Linked DNA regions of Funiculus sociatus GB2-C1. The protein of the gene in region 2 interacts with the protein of the main gene of each other region in a pairwise test. Links are inferred from orthologs where the notes say so. Each region holds a gene or a part of one and is shown on either strand. Other genes may lie near its edges.

Region 1 (7,503 bases), on a different replicon or contig from region 2:
CTCAACACCTTCGATAATCTGTTGATCGCGCGGACGCTGGATAAACTTATTACCTGAGAGCGGTTGCCTCACAGTACCATCCATGTCCAATATTAATAGGTTTATATCTGCGGTTATTTCTCGATCTTCCTGCTCCATGCCTCAATCTTATCTGTTATCAAAAAGATATATGTGCATTTGAGAATAAAATGTCAAATCAAAACAATCGCTCTAAATGGGATTTTGGCAGATTTTTGCAAACCCTTGCCTATTTCGAGGTTATCCCTTTCCTCAGTTGTCTACAGCGGTTATTTCAAGGTCGTGCCAAGGATAATAAGGACAGACCTACTGGAGAAAAGCGCGTGGGAGTGATACTGGTAGCAGGGGCGACAGGCGGAGTCGGTAAGCGAGTAGTGCGACGACTGGTTGAGCGGGGTTATAGAGTGCGATCGCTTGTCAGAGATGCCCATAGAGCAAAGGAAATACTTGGCGACAATGTGGAACTGTTCGAGGGAGACATCACCATCCCAGAAACTCTCACTTCCGCAATGATGCAAAACGTAACAGCCATTGTCTGTTGTACGGGTGTCAAAGTGCAGCCAGTCGAAGGCGACACGCCAGATCGAGCTAAGTATTATCAAGGTATTAAATTTTATATGCCTGAAGTCGTGGACAAGCCCGAAATTGTAGACTATCAAGGCATTAAAAACCTAGTACAAGCCGTCTCTGAGCAATTTTCCTCCCATAATAAAGGAGGAGCTGACGAAAAACGGATATTTGATTTTACCAACCCATCGGATGACATCAAAAATACTTGGGGTGCAGTGGATGATGTTGTTATGGGTGGCGTGAGTCAGAGTGGTATCCAACTGGTTGAAAACACTGTACTATTTGCTGGAAACGTGTCAACCGAAAACTCCGGCGGCTTTGCTTCAATTCGCACGAAAAACTTCGAGTCACCGATTGATTTAGCTGGTTACGAAGGTATAGAATTGCGCGTCAGAGGCGACGGAAAACGATATAAATTCTTTCTCCGTACAGAAGCTAAATGGGATGGAGTTGCCTATAGCCATTCCTTCGATACCGTAGCAAATACTTGGATTAATGTTTGCGTACCTTTCGCGGACTTAATTCCTGTATTCCGTGCCAAAACTTTGACAGATGGAGAGCCAATCAATTCCAGTAAAATTTGCTCATTTCAATTCATGTTGAGCAAGTTTGAATACGATGGTGGGCTAAATCCCAAATTTTCTCCCGGTGGCTTTGCCTTACAAGTAGAATCCATCAAAGCTTACGGTGGTGAAACTTTACCTCAATTTATCATGATCAGTTCAGCAGGTGTAACTCGTCCTGGCCGCCCTGGAATTAATTTAGAAGAAGAACCGCCAGCGGTGAGAATGAACGAGCAACTCGGAGGAATTTTAACTTGGAAATTGCGCGGAGAAGATAGCGTTAGAGAAAGTGGAATCCCTTACACAATTATCAGACCTTGTGCGCTGACTGAAGAACCAGGAGGCAAACAATTAATTTTCGAGCAAGGCGACAACATCCGGGGGAAAGTGAGCCGAGAAGATATTGCCGATTTGTGCATACAAGCCTTAGAACAACCCAAAGCGTGTAACGTAACTTTTGAGGTGAAAGAGGGAGAAAATAGCGCTGACTCCCTAGACTGGCAAAATCTTTTTTCCCACTTGCAACCTGACAGGTAGGAGATTATGACAAAATCTTCACAGGACTACTTCCTTCTATAGTTTCCTGTCTTTACCCTGCCTTTTCAGCGTCTGCGATAGCTCGTTTTTCTTGTAATCTAAGCCTACCCACCCACAAAATCTCAACCCTCAAAAAGAAAACCCCAGGCTTATCGCCTGGGGCAAACATCAGGGTGCATCTACTAATCTTTGTTTCCATTAGCAAGGTAGTCTCCTCCGGAAAACTCCAGATTTATTTTTTGCCGATGGTTCACCGGATGCGGGAAATGGTTGCGCCTGCCGCTGAATATAGCGGTAGATCTTATCCTCTGCGTTTAAAGGGCTAGAATCAACCGCAGAGGATTAGGAGAGACTGGAATTATTCGTTTCTGTCTTGGAGTTGATTCCATATAAACCCAAAAATACTCCTTGCTTCTAAAAAGTCGTTAACCTTTAACGCCGCTGCCAGTATCTGTCGCCACAATGTAACGCTGCAAGAATAGAAAAACTAGCAGTACTGGCGCAATTGAAATAACACTCCCAGCGGCAATTAATCGCCAATCTAGAGAAAATGTCCCGGCAAGATTAGCAACACCCAAAGGAAGAGTGTAATATTCTGGCCTATCGAGGACAATCAAAGGCCAAAGAAAGTCACTCCAAGAACCAATAAAAACAAAAAGAGCCAAGCAGACCAATGCTGGACGAATTGCTGGAAGCATTACGTGCCACCACAAGCCTAACTCAGAACAGCCGTCCATCCGGGCAGCTTCTTCGAGTTCTTTGGGGACTCCTTGAAAAGCTTGGCGCAGTAGAAAAATTCCAAAGGCAGATGCAACGCTTGGCAAAATAACGCCCAAATAAGTGTTTCTTAAACCCAGTTGCACCGTCAAAATATACAGGGGAATCATCACTATCTGGAACGGAATCATGATAGTAGAGACAACTCCGGCAAAAATCATGTCGCGTCCCCGAAAATTTAGCCGCGCTAACGGGTAAGCGGCGAGGGAGCAAAACAGCAAATTTAAGCCCACTGTCAGGACTGCAATTAGGGTACTGTTAAACAAATACTGCCCAAAGGGATTTGTTTGCCAAACTTGCACAAAGTTCTGGAATGTCGGTTGGCTTGGCACCAACTGGGGTGGAAATTGAAAGATGTTTTCTGATGGGGATTTGAGGGATGTGCTGATGAGCCAGATCAGAGGGAAAAGCATAATCACCGCGATCGCTCCCAAGATCCCATACATCCACACAGTTCTTATTTTTGAGTTCTTAGCTTGGTTCTTCGGTTTTTTAGCCTGGTAATTATTCATCTACAATTACACTTTATATTTCCAATTAATGGTCATCTCTAAATTATCAACTATTGCGCTTTTACTGCCGAAAATTTGCTAATTATTTTTCTACAAATACTTGCAATTAACATTGTTATGTCATATTATGTGAATGTATTGGTCTAACCAAATGCTTGCTAAAGGTAGGTGGTTAGAGCGCAGAGGACAATGTCCTCTGCGCGGAAATCAGAAATTTGGAGATTTGATTCATCGCATTATCCTCAAACCCGTTTCTGTACAAACGCCATGCAAGGGTTTATCCCATTCATCAATAGGTAATTTGGGCGAAAAAGCAAATTCAAATGCAATCCCTATAGTCGGTTTGTCCGCCCACGGAGATGAACTTAGCAAGCGATCATAATAACCACCACCGTAACCTAAGCGATATCCGCGAACATCACAAGCCACAGAAGGTACAAGAATTAAATCAACTTCATCTGGTTGCAAAATGGGAGCATCTGGGCGCGGTTCAAGAATACCATAAGCTCCCTGGCTCGTCGATTCTCCAGGTGTGCAGATATGCCACATCAGGGAATCGCCAACACATCGGGGAAATCCCCATCTGCGATTATCTACAAATAAAGGGCTGAGGTCTGGTTCCTGTCGAAAGCTGAAGTAAGCGAGGACAGTTTTAGCCTGAGTAAATAGAGGCGAGGATTGCAGGTAAGTGCAGATGCGATCGCTATTTTCTCTCCATTTTCTCACAGGCATAAATTGCCGTATTTTGAGAAGCGATCTCCGTAATTCTACTTTATCTAGTTGATTATCAACTTTGTTCACAAGTTCTATGGATAGGTTGGTTGTGAGATTATACTAGCTTCCATCTTAGTGTCTCCCTATCCTAGGAGGCTTGCTGTGCGCTCGGTAAGAAGATTTTGGATACTGTCAACACAAAAACCCGTTTTGTTAAACAAAACGGGTTTTTCACACTCAAAATTTTTTCGACTTACTCTGCGTGTTGTCGATACCACTCAATGGTATTTTTTAGACCTTGCTTGAAGTCAACTTTGGCGGTGAAGCCAAATTCTCGGCTAGCCCGTTCGGTATCTAAACAGCGGCGCGGTTGACCATTGGGCTTATCTGTTTCCCAAACAATTTCACCCTCATAGCCCATTAGTTCGCAAATGAGTTCTACCAACTCCTTGATGGAAATTTCATAACCTGTTCCCAGGTTCACGGGTTCTGTACCATCGTAGTCCTGCGTACCCATGACGATACCCAAAGCAGCATCAGTTGAGTAGAGAAACTCGCGGGTAGGACTACCATCGCCCCATACAGGTAGATGCTTATCTCCTCTAATTTGGGCTTCGTGTACCTTGCGAATCAAAGCTGGGATAACATGGGAACTCTTGGGGTCAAAGTTATCTTCTGGGCCGTACAAGTTTACTGGCAACAGGTAAATACCATTAAAGCCGTACTGCTGTCGGTAAGATTGGAGTTGAACTAATAAAGCTTTCTTAGCAACGCCGTAGGGGGCGTTGGTTTCTTCCGGGTAGCCATTCCAAAGGTCATCTTCTTTGAATGGCACTGGTGTAAACTTGGGATAAGCGCAGATAGTGCCAACACAGGTGAACTTTTGGACACCAGCTTGATAGGCGGCATGAATCAGCTGAGCGCCCATCATCAAGTTGTCATAGAATAATTCAGCAGGTTTTACCAGATTCAAGCCAATGCCGCCGACGTGGGCTGCGAGGTGAATCACGACATCCTGGTGTTCGACAGCGCGTTGGCAAGCTTCAAGTGATCGCAAATCATAATCGCGCGATCGCGGTATCGTAATCTTCTCTAGGTCTGCCCCTGCTAACCTCAGCTGTTCCACCACCTGACGCCCCAAAAAACCAGCCCCACCCGTAACTAGAATCCGTTTATTGCTCAAATCTAAAGTAGCCATATTTCTTACCATCCTCCCCTAAATTTTTGGATATCTGCTAAAAATTATGAGTTATGAATAAACTCATAACTCATAACTCCTAGCTCCTAACTTTTAACTCTCTAGTCGTGCATACTACCGGCAGCCTGGCGAATCGTAGCCATATCCAGAGGGGAGTGGGAACCGTTACCGTTAGGTGAAGTTAAGCCTAAAGCTTGCATATCCCCTTCCACCATCAAATGAACTAATTGTTCAAAAGTAACAGAAGGTTTCCAGCCTAGTTTCTCTAGAGCCTTAGTCGGATCGCCGATGAGTAACTCCACTTCTGCTGGACGCAGGTAGCGTTCGTCAAACTCTACATAGTCATGCCAATCCAAATTGACGTAATTAAAAGCAACATCTAGGAATTGGCGAATTGAGTAAGTTTCTCCGGTTGCTACCACGTAATCATCCGGCTCCTCTTGCTGGAGCATCAGCCACATTGCTTTTACGTAGTCTTTAGCATAGCCCCAGTCCCGCTTGGAATCGAGATTACCCAGGTAGATTTTTTTCTGTTTTCCGGCAATGATGCGAGCGATCGCTCTGGTAATCTTTCGCGTTACAAACGTTTCGCCCCGGCGCGGACTCTCGTGGTTAAATAATATCCCGTTACAGGCAAATAAGCCGTAAGATTCCCGATAATTTACCGTTTGCCAGTGAGCATAAACCTTGGCACAAGCATAAGGACTGCGGGGGTAAAAGGGTGTCGTTTCCTTCTGAGGCACCTCCTGCACCTTACCAAACATCTCAGAAGAACCCGCCTGATAGAAACGTACCTCAATCCCGGTACGCTGCTGGTAGTCTCTAATTGCTTCCAACAAGCGCAGCGTCCCCATTCCCACCGCATCGACAGTATATTCCGGCGAGTCAAAGCTGACCCTTACGTGAGATTGAGCGCCCAAATTGTAAATTTCTACTGGCTTGACTTCCTCTAAAATCCGGCGCAGGGTGGTGCCATCAGTTAAGTCGCCATAGTGCAGAAACAACCGCACGCCCTCTTTGTGAGGGTCTTCGTACATATGGTCTATGCGGTCTGTGTTAAACGTAGAAGTCCGGCGGATGATACCGTGAACCTCATAACCTTGCTCAAGCAATAACTCACTTAAGTAGGAACCGTCTTGTCCAGTAATACCTGTGATTAGTGCGATCTTGCGTTGCGTCATACTTAATCTTCCCTATAGCCTCTGACCAAATAATTGTCTTGACAACAGCTCTAAATTCTCTTTTGATTTTCTCTCGCCATCTACGAGAGCTAACAGCACCCAATTTTGTGAAAAATCCCTCTATCAGTAGAGGAAATCCCTAAGTCACTACTTAAGTTAACTCAAAATTTCTCGGAGAACATCAGGAATATACGTAGAGTATGCCCAGAATCAAAATAAAACTTACGTATTTCGACGGTAGACTGAGAATTTTCCAGGTCTAGGGTGGAGAAGAGATCAGCACAGGGGAGAAAACTTTAGTTATAAGAATGCAACTTGGTATATAAAAAATGCCCACACTAAAATCTACAGCCCTTCTGCGGCAGGGAGAAAAGCTGTAGCGGTCAAAAGCAAGGACTACCAGCAAATTAATAAATTGCTGATAATCAGCTAACGCCATGTGCAACTAAGATAAGCCCCCTTTCTTGCCCGAAGATTTGGGGAAAGCGATCGCTTTCCCTACGCCCTGTCTTGCGGGCGCTTTTTAAGCTCTTTTGGGGAAGCAACACATGAGTTGGTCTGTTCTTTCGATCTCCCCTAGCCCCCCATAAATTGGGGGGGTATGAGCTGTAAAGTTGCACATCGGGTCAGCTATTTTTCAGTAGGCACCATTGTCTTTGGGGGATATGACAATGCCAATCGTTTTTATCACCACGCACAGATCCAGCCAGAAATTCCTGGCATTGACGTAATAGACATCTATCTGCACTCGGCGGGGATAGGGGATATCGTTGCGTCCAGAAACTTGCCACAATCCGGTAATTCCAGGGCGAATCATCAACACTTTATCAATTTGATTCCCGTATTTTGACAGTTCCTCTGGAACTAGAGGTCTTGGCCCGACAACGCTCATGTCCCCTGTGAGCACGTTCCAGAACTGGGGGAACTCATCCAGGCTAGTCACCCTTAGGAATTTACCAATCCAGGTGATCCGAGGGTCATCTTTGAGCTTGAAATTGTCCTCAAATTCCTCACGCAGATCCGGTGATGTTGCAATCATTTGCTCCAACAGCTCATCTGCATTCACCACCATCGTTCTGAATTTGATACACCTAAAAGGCTTATAGTCTTTCCCCACGCGTTCCTGAATATAAAAAATCGGACCTTGCGAGCTGAGGGCAATCAGCAAGGCCAACAGCAGGTAAACCGGAGAAAACAAAATCAAAACCGATAGCGAAAACACAACATCAAAACATCGTTTAACGGAATCTCGGTCTAGACGTTGTAGAGAGAGGTCGCGGTGTTTGCTCAAACCTCTTTGTCTACCTATCGGCGTCAGTGGGTGAAACCCTCGTTTCACCAGCGCCAATAACGTCTTGCCGGAGATAAGTTGGCTCTCGGCAGTCATCTTACTCCTTCACATCACACCACACAGTCCCGATCATAAAGCCACA
Region 2 (7,447 bases):
GTCCAAAACCAGGAAGATGCAAGCTAGATCGTGTTAAGATCCATGTCAATTCTGAAAACTGTGTTGGAAAGGTAAATTTAAATATGGAAGCAGCACTGCTATTGGCAAAACTGCCTGAAGCTTACTCCTTCTTTGATCCACTGGTAGACGTTCTCCCGATCATCCCCGTGTTCTTCTTGTTGCTTGCTTTCGTTTGGCAAGCTGCTGTAGGGTTCCGTTAAACCCCAAATTCCACTTTGTAAAAATAAAGGATGCAGGGCGCAGCTCTACATCCTTTATTTTTATTTAACCGCGCGTCCCCATTTCCTTGCCAATGCCAAAAGCAGGACGCTCTGAAAGACGCTTGATATAGTCCACAACGGCTGGATATTCGCTCAAGTCCAGCTTTAGCATTATTGGGATGTAAGCCAAAATTGACCCAACCACTACATCGGCGACATTGAACTCGTCTCCCATTAAGAACGGTTGCCGCTCTAAGATGTCATTGAGCGGTTGCATCAACTTGGGCATTTCCCGTTCCCGGCTGGCTTCCACAAAAATTCCTGGCCCTAGTGTGGCATTGCTAAACATCGCCCACTGAGTAATTTTTGCTTTTTGTTCTAGGGAAGATGGCATCTTGCCGTACTTTTCGGCTAAATAAAGCAGAATTGCCCCCGACTCCCAAAGCTGAAAATCCCCATCCACAAGCGCCGGGACTTTGCCCATAGGATTAATCGCGAGATAATCTGGTTGTCGGTGAGCGCCTGCTTGCATATCCAGCATGACAAATTCATAAGGAATGCCAAGTTCTTCCAGATACCACTTGACAATTGACGCGCGACTAAAGGCTCCTCCGTAGAGTTTCAACATGATAATTAAACCTTAAAGAACTTTGTGAGTATGGGAGTGTTGTTTTACGTTGTCTTCCTTGCGAACAACGCGCTGAGCATTCAGTACCCGCTTGCGTTCTATGGAATAGTTAAAGTCAGTGCGGGTTGTTCCCACAGGGATATGAGACTGGGCTTCTGGGTGGGTTTTATAAGTGCGGGCAGATGCGATCGCGCGAAAAGCAAACTCATCACTAAACTGCGCCTCTTGTGGGAAATCAGCGGGCTGGGCGAGTGTATTATCCTCTGTGAGGACAGCGCCCATCGTGGTAGCGATCGCCATCTGGTATGAGGTGGGAATTCCTTTGAGAATCGCTTCTAGGGCGGCTGAGGGGATGGGTTCAATTACTTTTACTTCACGAACTTCGCCATCTTCCTTGTAGAAGCAAGTGGCTAAGCCAAGCAGCAGGTAGTCATCTTCGCACAGATCCGGGGCGTTGGGATAGAAAGTTGCAGTTGTCATAAAGTTGTTTTCCTTAAAGATTCAAAACACCAACACAGCTTGATCATCGCTTGCATTCTACCAGATGGGGTTAGAGGGGAAGAGGATAGGCAAGGGATATATGTGCCACAGAACCAATTCCCAGCCACATTCTCCCCAATTCCGCTATATGCCAATCGCTTAAGCTTCACATGATAAACGGTTTCTCTGGACAGATAAAAAGCGATCGCTTTGTTTGTCTGTAGAGGTTTCAGTAATGCTGTGGATTGGGGCTGTAGGTATTTAAAGGACATCCAAGCCTAACTGGATTGTCTGGGTGTCAATCGACCGCTTGCCAGACGCTTTACTTAAGTGACACAGAAGCAAGGCAGCGACTCAAAGCAAGGCGATAAAGTGATTCCAGATAAGTCCAAGATACCTTTGAAAATGATATGAACGTTCGCGCAATCCACTGTCAAGACCAAGCAAGACACCAACACAGTTATCCGATCTCATCGACTGGCGCGGCTCCAAGACGTTTACTTCGAGTCAAATCTGTATCAGTCGGACACGCGATAGAGTCAGATGGTTCGCTGCGCTCTCAGGCAAAGGAAAAAGCACAACAAGGCGATTACGAGAGCGCGATCGCTATCCTGACAACTTTAATTGAGCGCAACCCCATGAGTGCAGCCCAATACAATAACCGAGGGCTAATTTATTTTCAGAGCGGTCAAAAGGAAAAAGCGATCGCTGATTACAATACCGCTTTGGAACTAGATCCCCACCTAGACAGCGCCTACAACAATCGCGCCAACTACTACGCTTCTGTGGGACAGATGGCAGAAGCGATCGCTGACTATGAGATGACCCTGGATCTCAACCCCGGCAATGTTCGCGCTTGGATTAACCAAGGTATCACCTTTCGGGATTTGGGATTGTACGACTTGGCCCTAGAGAATTTTGACCTAGTAATGGGACTAGGACAGCTGGAAGGTAACATTTATGCAGAACGCGGTCGCACCTACGAACTGAGGGGTGACTGGAACTGCGCGATCGCTGACTACCAGAACGCTTTAGCTTTGCTTTCCCGATCTGGTGCGGCTGGACGCTTGCGCCTGGTTGTCGAAACTTGGATGATACAGTTGCTGAAACCTGCGATCGCCTGAAGAACAATTAAAAATTAAAAAATAAAAATTAAAAAAGGGCAATGCCTAATTTTTAATTTGCCATTTTCAATTCTTCTTCTTCAGTCGTGCTGCTATCCATCAAGACCACTTGACGCTGAGAGGGGTCTACACGATGGCTTTGCTCCTGCATAACGCTTTTGGCTTGCTGCGGGTCAAAATAACGCCTGAAGTTATCACTCAAGCGGTTGACACGTTTTTCTGTGCGTTTAACTTCCTCTTGAATGTCCGAGAGCTTTGCTTGCTGGGACATATGATAAGGCAACAGTTGCGCCAGCGCGGAGATCGCCGCCGATGAAAGCACTATATTTACAGTTAACTTAGCCGTGGTTTCCACGAGCGTCCCCCGGTTGGGATGGCGTCGCTGTTGTCGCTGCGTCCGGGGAACCGCCCGTTGTGGTACCGATTGCAGAGGAGGTCTTGTGGGTTCAATTGCATTCATAAGGGGCTGGGGATTGGGGGCTGGGGATTGGGGGCTGGGGATTAGGTATTGGGTATTGGGTATTGGGTATTGGGTATTGGGTATTGGGAAGAATCTTACCCAGTCCCCAGTCCCTAGTCCCTAATCCCCCTTCCAGTCCCTAGTCCCCAGCCCCTAATCGCTACTTGTACAGTTCCGTTGATAAGCGGATTGCCAGGATGCCGGGAATCAAGGCGGCAACTAAAGCAATAAAGACTTGGGTATCTGATATAGACATTGTTTACAAACTCCTTTTTCAGGTTTATAGTTCAACAATTTCGGCTAAATCATGCCTACTATAACTATCTTGTAACAAGATGCAACACACAAGCCTAAAAATTTTAACCCATATGTTTGCATAGCATCGTTGATTTCGTCTAAACTTTCCCGACAAAGGTTAAGCTTAATTAAGATAGCAATCATTTTGGCACGTTTTAGCCTTGAAATTATTGCTTTTAATTTGATATTTCCAGTTTAAACAGGCGTTAATGCTAGACCACATCCTGAACTCTCCGCTCAATGTAGGAATTGAAGCTCCCCTGGTACTGCTAGTTCTGGTGGCGTTAGAGGCGGTGCTGTCAGCAGACAATGCGATCGCCTTAGCAGCTATTGCACAAGGCTTAGAAGATAGCACTCTCCAACGTCGCGCTCTCAACTTCGGATTAGCAGTTGCCTATATCCTCCGAATCACCTTGATTCTGACAGCAACCTGGGTTGTTCAGTTCTGGCAGTTTGAGCTACTAGGTGCAATGTATCTGCTTTGGCTGGTGTTCCAATACTTTACTTCGGATGACGGGAAAGATCAGGAACATCATGGGCCGCGTTTTACTTCCCTTTGGCAGGCAATTCCGATAATAGCCTTTACTGATCTAGCTTTTTCCCTCGATAGCGTAACGACAGCGATCGCTGTTTCCAAAGATACCGCGCTTGTTATCGCCGGAGGTACGATTGGGGTGATTACGCTTCGGTTCATGGCGGGATTATTCATCCGCTGGCTAGATGAATTTGTGCATCTTGAGGATGCTGGCTACATTACAGTAGCGTTGGTGGGATTGCGACTGCTATTGAGAGCCTTTAACCTGGAGTCTTATGCACCAGACTGGTTAATGATCTCCTGTATTGCGATCATATTTACCTGGGGATTTTCCCAGCGAACTCCCACGGAAACTCAAAAATAAAAAGGAAAAAAATTATGGCTAATGGTAATTAACCATTAGCCATTAGTTATTTACTCGTACAGCCAAGATGTCAAACTTGGTTTCCAGCTAACGAGTTCTTCATCCTTAAACCAGAGGCTTATCTCCCGCTGTGCTGTCTCGATAGCATCAGAACCGTGGATGAGGTTGCGACCAATGCTAACTCCATAATCACCGCGAATCGTACCCAGTTCTGCTGTCAGCGGGTTGGTAGCACCGATAATTTTTCTTGCTGATGCTACAACTCCCTCACCTTCCCATACCGTCGCTACCACTGGACTAGAGGTGATAAACTCGACCAGACCAGCAAAAAAGGGTCTTTCCCGGTGAACGTCATAGTGCTGTTCTGCCAGTTCGCGGCTAACACTCATTAGCTTTAACCCAACCAGAGTGAAACCTTTGCTTTCAAAACGGCGGATGACCTCACCTACAAGGTTGCGCTGTACGCCATCCGGCTTAACCATGACAAATGTCCGTTCCAAGTTTATCTCCTTTGAATTTCACAAACTGATACAAAACTTAGATTAGACTAGAAGGCTTTTAAACGCAAAGGACAACCAAGGATAGCTTTTTCTTGGCGTACCTTGGCGAAAACCTTTTTCATTCCCAGTTAGAGACTGGGAATGAGGATTTTGTTAGCGAAGCGCCGCTTCGCCTCACACAATTGTGAACTTTTTTTAATTTTTACAAGACGCAGAGCTTCTTGTGTATCGTTCCCAGGCTCTAACTTGCAAGGAGATTGCTTTAGGTATGTCGTTCTAGCGCTAGTTGAACTAACTGATCGACCAATTCAGGGAAAGAAATACCACTTGCTGCCCATAGTTGGGGATACATACTGGTCGCTGTGAAGCCTGGGAACGTGTTGATTTCGTTAATTAAAATTTCGCCTGTGGCTTCGACATAGAAAAAGTCTACCCGTGCTAAACCAGCAGCATCAATGGCGGTAAAAGCTTTGAGAGCCAGGTCTTGAATTTGAGTAGCGATCGCATCTGGTAATGGTGCGGGGATCAGCAAATCTGCTTCTCCCTGAGTATACTTAGTTTCGTAGTCGTAAAAATCACTTTGAAAAGTAATTTCTCCCACGACAGAGGCTTTGGGATTGTCGTTGCCTAAAACGGCACATTCTACTTCTCGCGCCACGACACCTGCTTCTACAATCAGGCGACGGTCGTAGCTGGCGGCGTTATCCAAGGCAGTTTCTAACTCAGTGCGCGATCGCACTTTGCTAATTCCCACCGATGAGCCTAAATTTGCCGGCTTGACAAAACACGGATAGCCCAGAGTTCCTTCAATTTCTTCGCAGAGTTTCGGGAAAATACAAGGATTAGACCACACCTGCGACCGATTGACAGCAATATATTTCACCTGGGGTATTCCCGCATGGGCAAAAGCCATTTTCATAGCAATTTTGTCCATCCCGATCGCAGAACCTAAAACCCCACTTCCCACAAAGGGAACCTGCATTAATTTCAGCATTCCCTGAACCGTGCCATCTTCCCCGTTAGGGCCGTGTAGGATGGGGAACCAGACATCTATCTCATCAGCTTGGGAGGGAGATTGCCAACGGTTGAGTTGTTGCGTGTTGGCGGTTGATATTTCGCTACTGGCGATTGGAGATGGGGAATCAGGAGTTGAAGTTTCTAATTGTAGGGGTGTTCCTGATTCTAAAACTTGTTGCGCCAATTCCCCGGCTTGCCACCGTCCATCTTTGCGGATGTAGAAAGGCAGGATTTCGTACTTTCCGGTATTTTGGTCTGCGCTTAGGGCTTGCGCGATCGCTCGTGCTGATGAGAGCGAAACCTCATGTTCTCCGGAACAACCGCCAAACAGCAACCCAACCCGCAATTTTTTCATTTTTTTCTCCTTGGCACTCCTCAGAGCCGATAGCCTATCATAGCTGGACGGCTACAACGACCTCCAGCTGTTTAAAACCTAATTAGCAAGATTCATAGCACCAATCAGGAAGAATACGATCGCTAGTTGCCTTCAAGAACGCACCACCAGTTTCCAAGGATGTTGGATACTTGCAGCTTCTTCTGGCTCCAGAACAGCAATCCGCCATCCTTTACCCCAAGGCCGCGCCAAGACAACTTTATCAGGATTTGCTGCTTTGACCTTTTGCGCCGCAGTCGTCGTTAGTTCGCCGACTGCTATCTGTTCAACTGCGGAAGGTACAGTTGTGACTGGAGCCTTAACTGGTTCTGCTGCGGGGAGTGGTTGCGTGACAGCAGCTTGAAGAGTGGGTTTTGCAGCCGTGATTGGTGTCGTAGAGGTTAGAGTCTGAAGAGTGGTTTTTTTACTCTTTAGCTGAAGCGGTTCCCGTTTAGGAAGCAGGAATTGACGAGTGCTAACACCGAGTAAGTAAGTAAAGCGACAAGCCAACCAACCGGCGCTACCAGCCGCAATTGCCGACCAATACACCAATATCAGGGTGTTGTATAAGGCGTAAGCTAAGCGAGGGGGAAGATAAACCGCTTCTTGTAAGTCCCGTCGCAGGAGTGGGAGGCGGGAGTTTACTTCGAGTTTCCACAATGTAACAAATGTTTTCATCTGATTAACTTTTTTCTTTGACTATATTGCCCTTTAGCTGGAAACCGTAATCCTGGCAAATTAGTCCTAAGTCTTCAAAACAGATGCAAAACTGCTTCATGCTCTGACCCCGGACGTGGGAAATAGGCAAATGTCTTCCTCTGGTCAAGAGTAATATTTTCCGCCAGATGAAGTGTATTTATACATTTATTGTAAGAATGCCCAATGACTAAAGTCGCGGCTATACAAACGAAGCCCGACGCAACGCGAGGCTAATATTTATCTTCCCGTTGCGTGGGCTTGGCTTGTAGAACATTGAGGCTAAGGCGCTGTAGGAGTAAATTTTACTCTCTGGGTGTGATAGGCAAAGGCTAACAGCAAGCGACTGATAGCGCCTCACCTGTCAAACTAAAAGGGCGAACTTGGGTAATTTTCACTGGGACTATTTTACCTTTGAGTTCGTTAATATCACCTGTGAAAAAGGTAAGCCGATTGCCGCGAGTGCGTCCCATTACCTGAGTCGGGTCTTTGGGATTTTGGTCTTCTACCAGCACTTCTTCAATGCGTCCAAAGTAGCGCTGCGATGCTTCAGCCGCTTTTACATTAACCAAGTGATTGAGACGTTGCAAGCGATCGCTCTTGACTTCCTCACTCAGCTGATTTTCCCACAACGCGGCGGGCGTACCCGGACGCGGCGAATAAGCAGCAGTATTTAGAAGGTCAAAGCCAATATCCTCAACTAGCCGCAACGTATTCTCAAACTGTTCCTCTGTTTCCCCAGGAAAACCGAC

What was found. Proteins that work in one complex are often made in the same cells at the same time.
Region 1: the proteins of ndk (region 2) and NDI42_RS15165 interact in binary tests that used the Escherichia coli proteins (3 or more experiments, as listed by UniProt). The link is inferred for Funiculus sociatus GB2-C1 from one-to-one orthologs.

The regions. Positions count from the first base shown.
Region 1 is NZ_JAMPKJ010000029.1:51,839-59,341, forward strand. What follows is about bases 1,993-4,952. They hold NDI42_RS15165 (5-formyltetrahydrofolate cyclo-ligase), read right to left. Parts: upstream 3,779-4,952; coding sequence 3,206-3,778; downstream 1,993-3,205. Other genes in these bases: NDI42_RS15160 (ABC transporter permease subunit), read right to left, coding at 2,114-2,977; NDI42_RS15170 (GDP-L-fucose synthase family protein), read right to left, coding at 3,945-4,889. Also shown: NDI42_RS15150 (hypothetical protein), read right to left, coding at 1-138; NDI42_RS15155 (CIA30 family protein), read left to right, coding at 189-1,688; gmd (GDP-mannose 4,6-dehydratase), read right to left, coding at 4,991-6,070; NDI42_RS15180 (undecaprenyl-phosphate galactose phosphotransferase family protein), read right to left, coding at 6,708-7,457. UniProt on the Escherichia coli protein: Involved in the removal of 5-formyltetrahydrofolate.
Region 2 is NZ_JAMPKJ010000088.1:341-7,787, forward strand. What follows is about bases 2,885-5,769. They hold ndk (nucleoside-diphosphate kinase), read right to left. Parts: upstream 4,610-5,769; coding sequence 4,160-4,609; downstream 2,885-4,159. Other genes in these bases: NDI42_RS26025 (slr1601 family putative cell division protein), read right to left, coding at 2,885-2,913; psaM (photosystem I reaction center subunit XII), read right to left, coding at 3,074-3,169; NDI42_RS26035 (TerC family protein), read left to right, coding at 3,420-4,109; NDI42_RS26045 (D-alanine--D-alanine ligase family protein), read right to left, coding at 4,872-5,769. Outside these bases: NDI42_RS26000 (photosystem II reaction center protein K), read left to right, coding at 84-221; NDI42_RS26005 (glutathione S-transferase family protein), read right to left, coding at 286-849; NDI42_RS26010 (hypothetical protein), read right to left, coding at 862-1,329; NDI42_RS26015 (hypothetical protein), read right to left, coding at 1,326-1,601; NDI42_RS26020 (tetratricopeptide repeat protein), read left to right, coding at 1,740-2,453; more of NDI42_RS26025, read right to left, coding at 2,506-2,884; more of NDI42_RS26045, read right to left, coding at 5,770-5,981; NDI42_RS26050 (hypothetical protein), read right to left, coding at 6,114-6,677; tRNA (N6-isopentenyl adenosine(37)-C2)-methylthiotransferase MiaB, read right to left, coding at 7,028-7,447. UniProt on the Escherichia coli protein: Major role in the synthesis of nucleoside triphosphates other than ATP. The ATP gamma phosphate is transferred to the NDP beta phosphate via a ping-pong mechanism, using a phosphorylated active-site intermediate.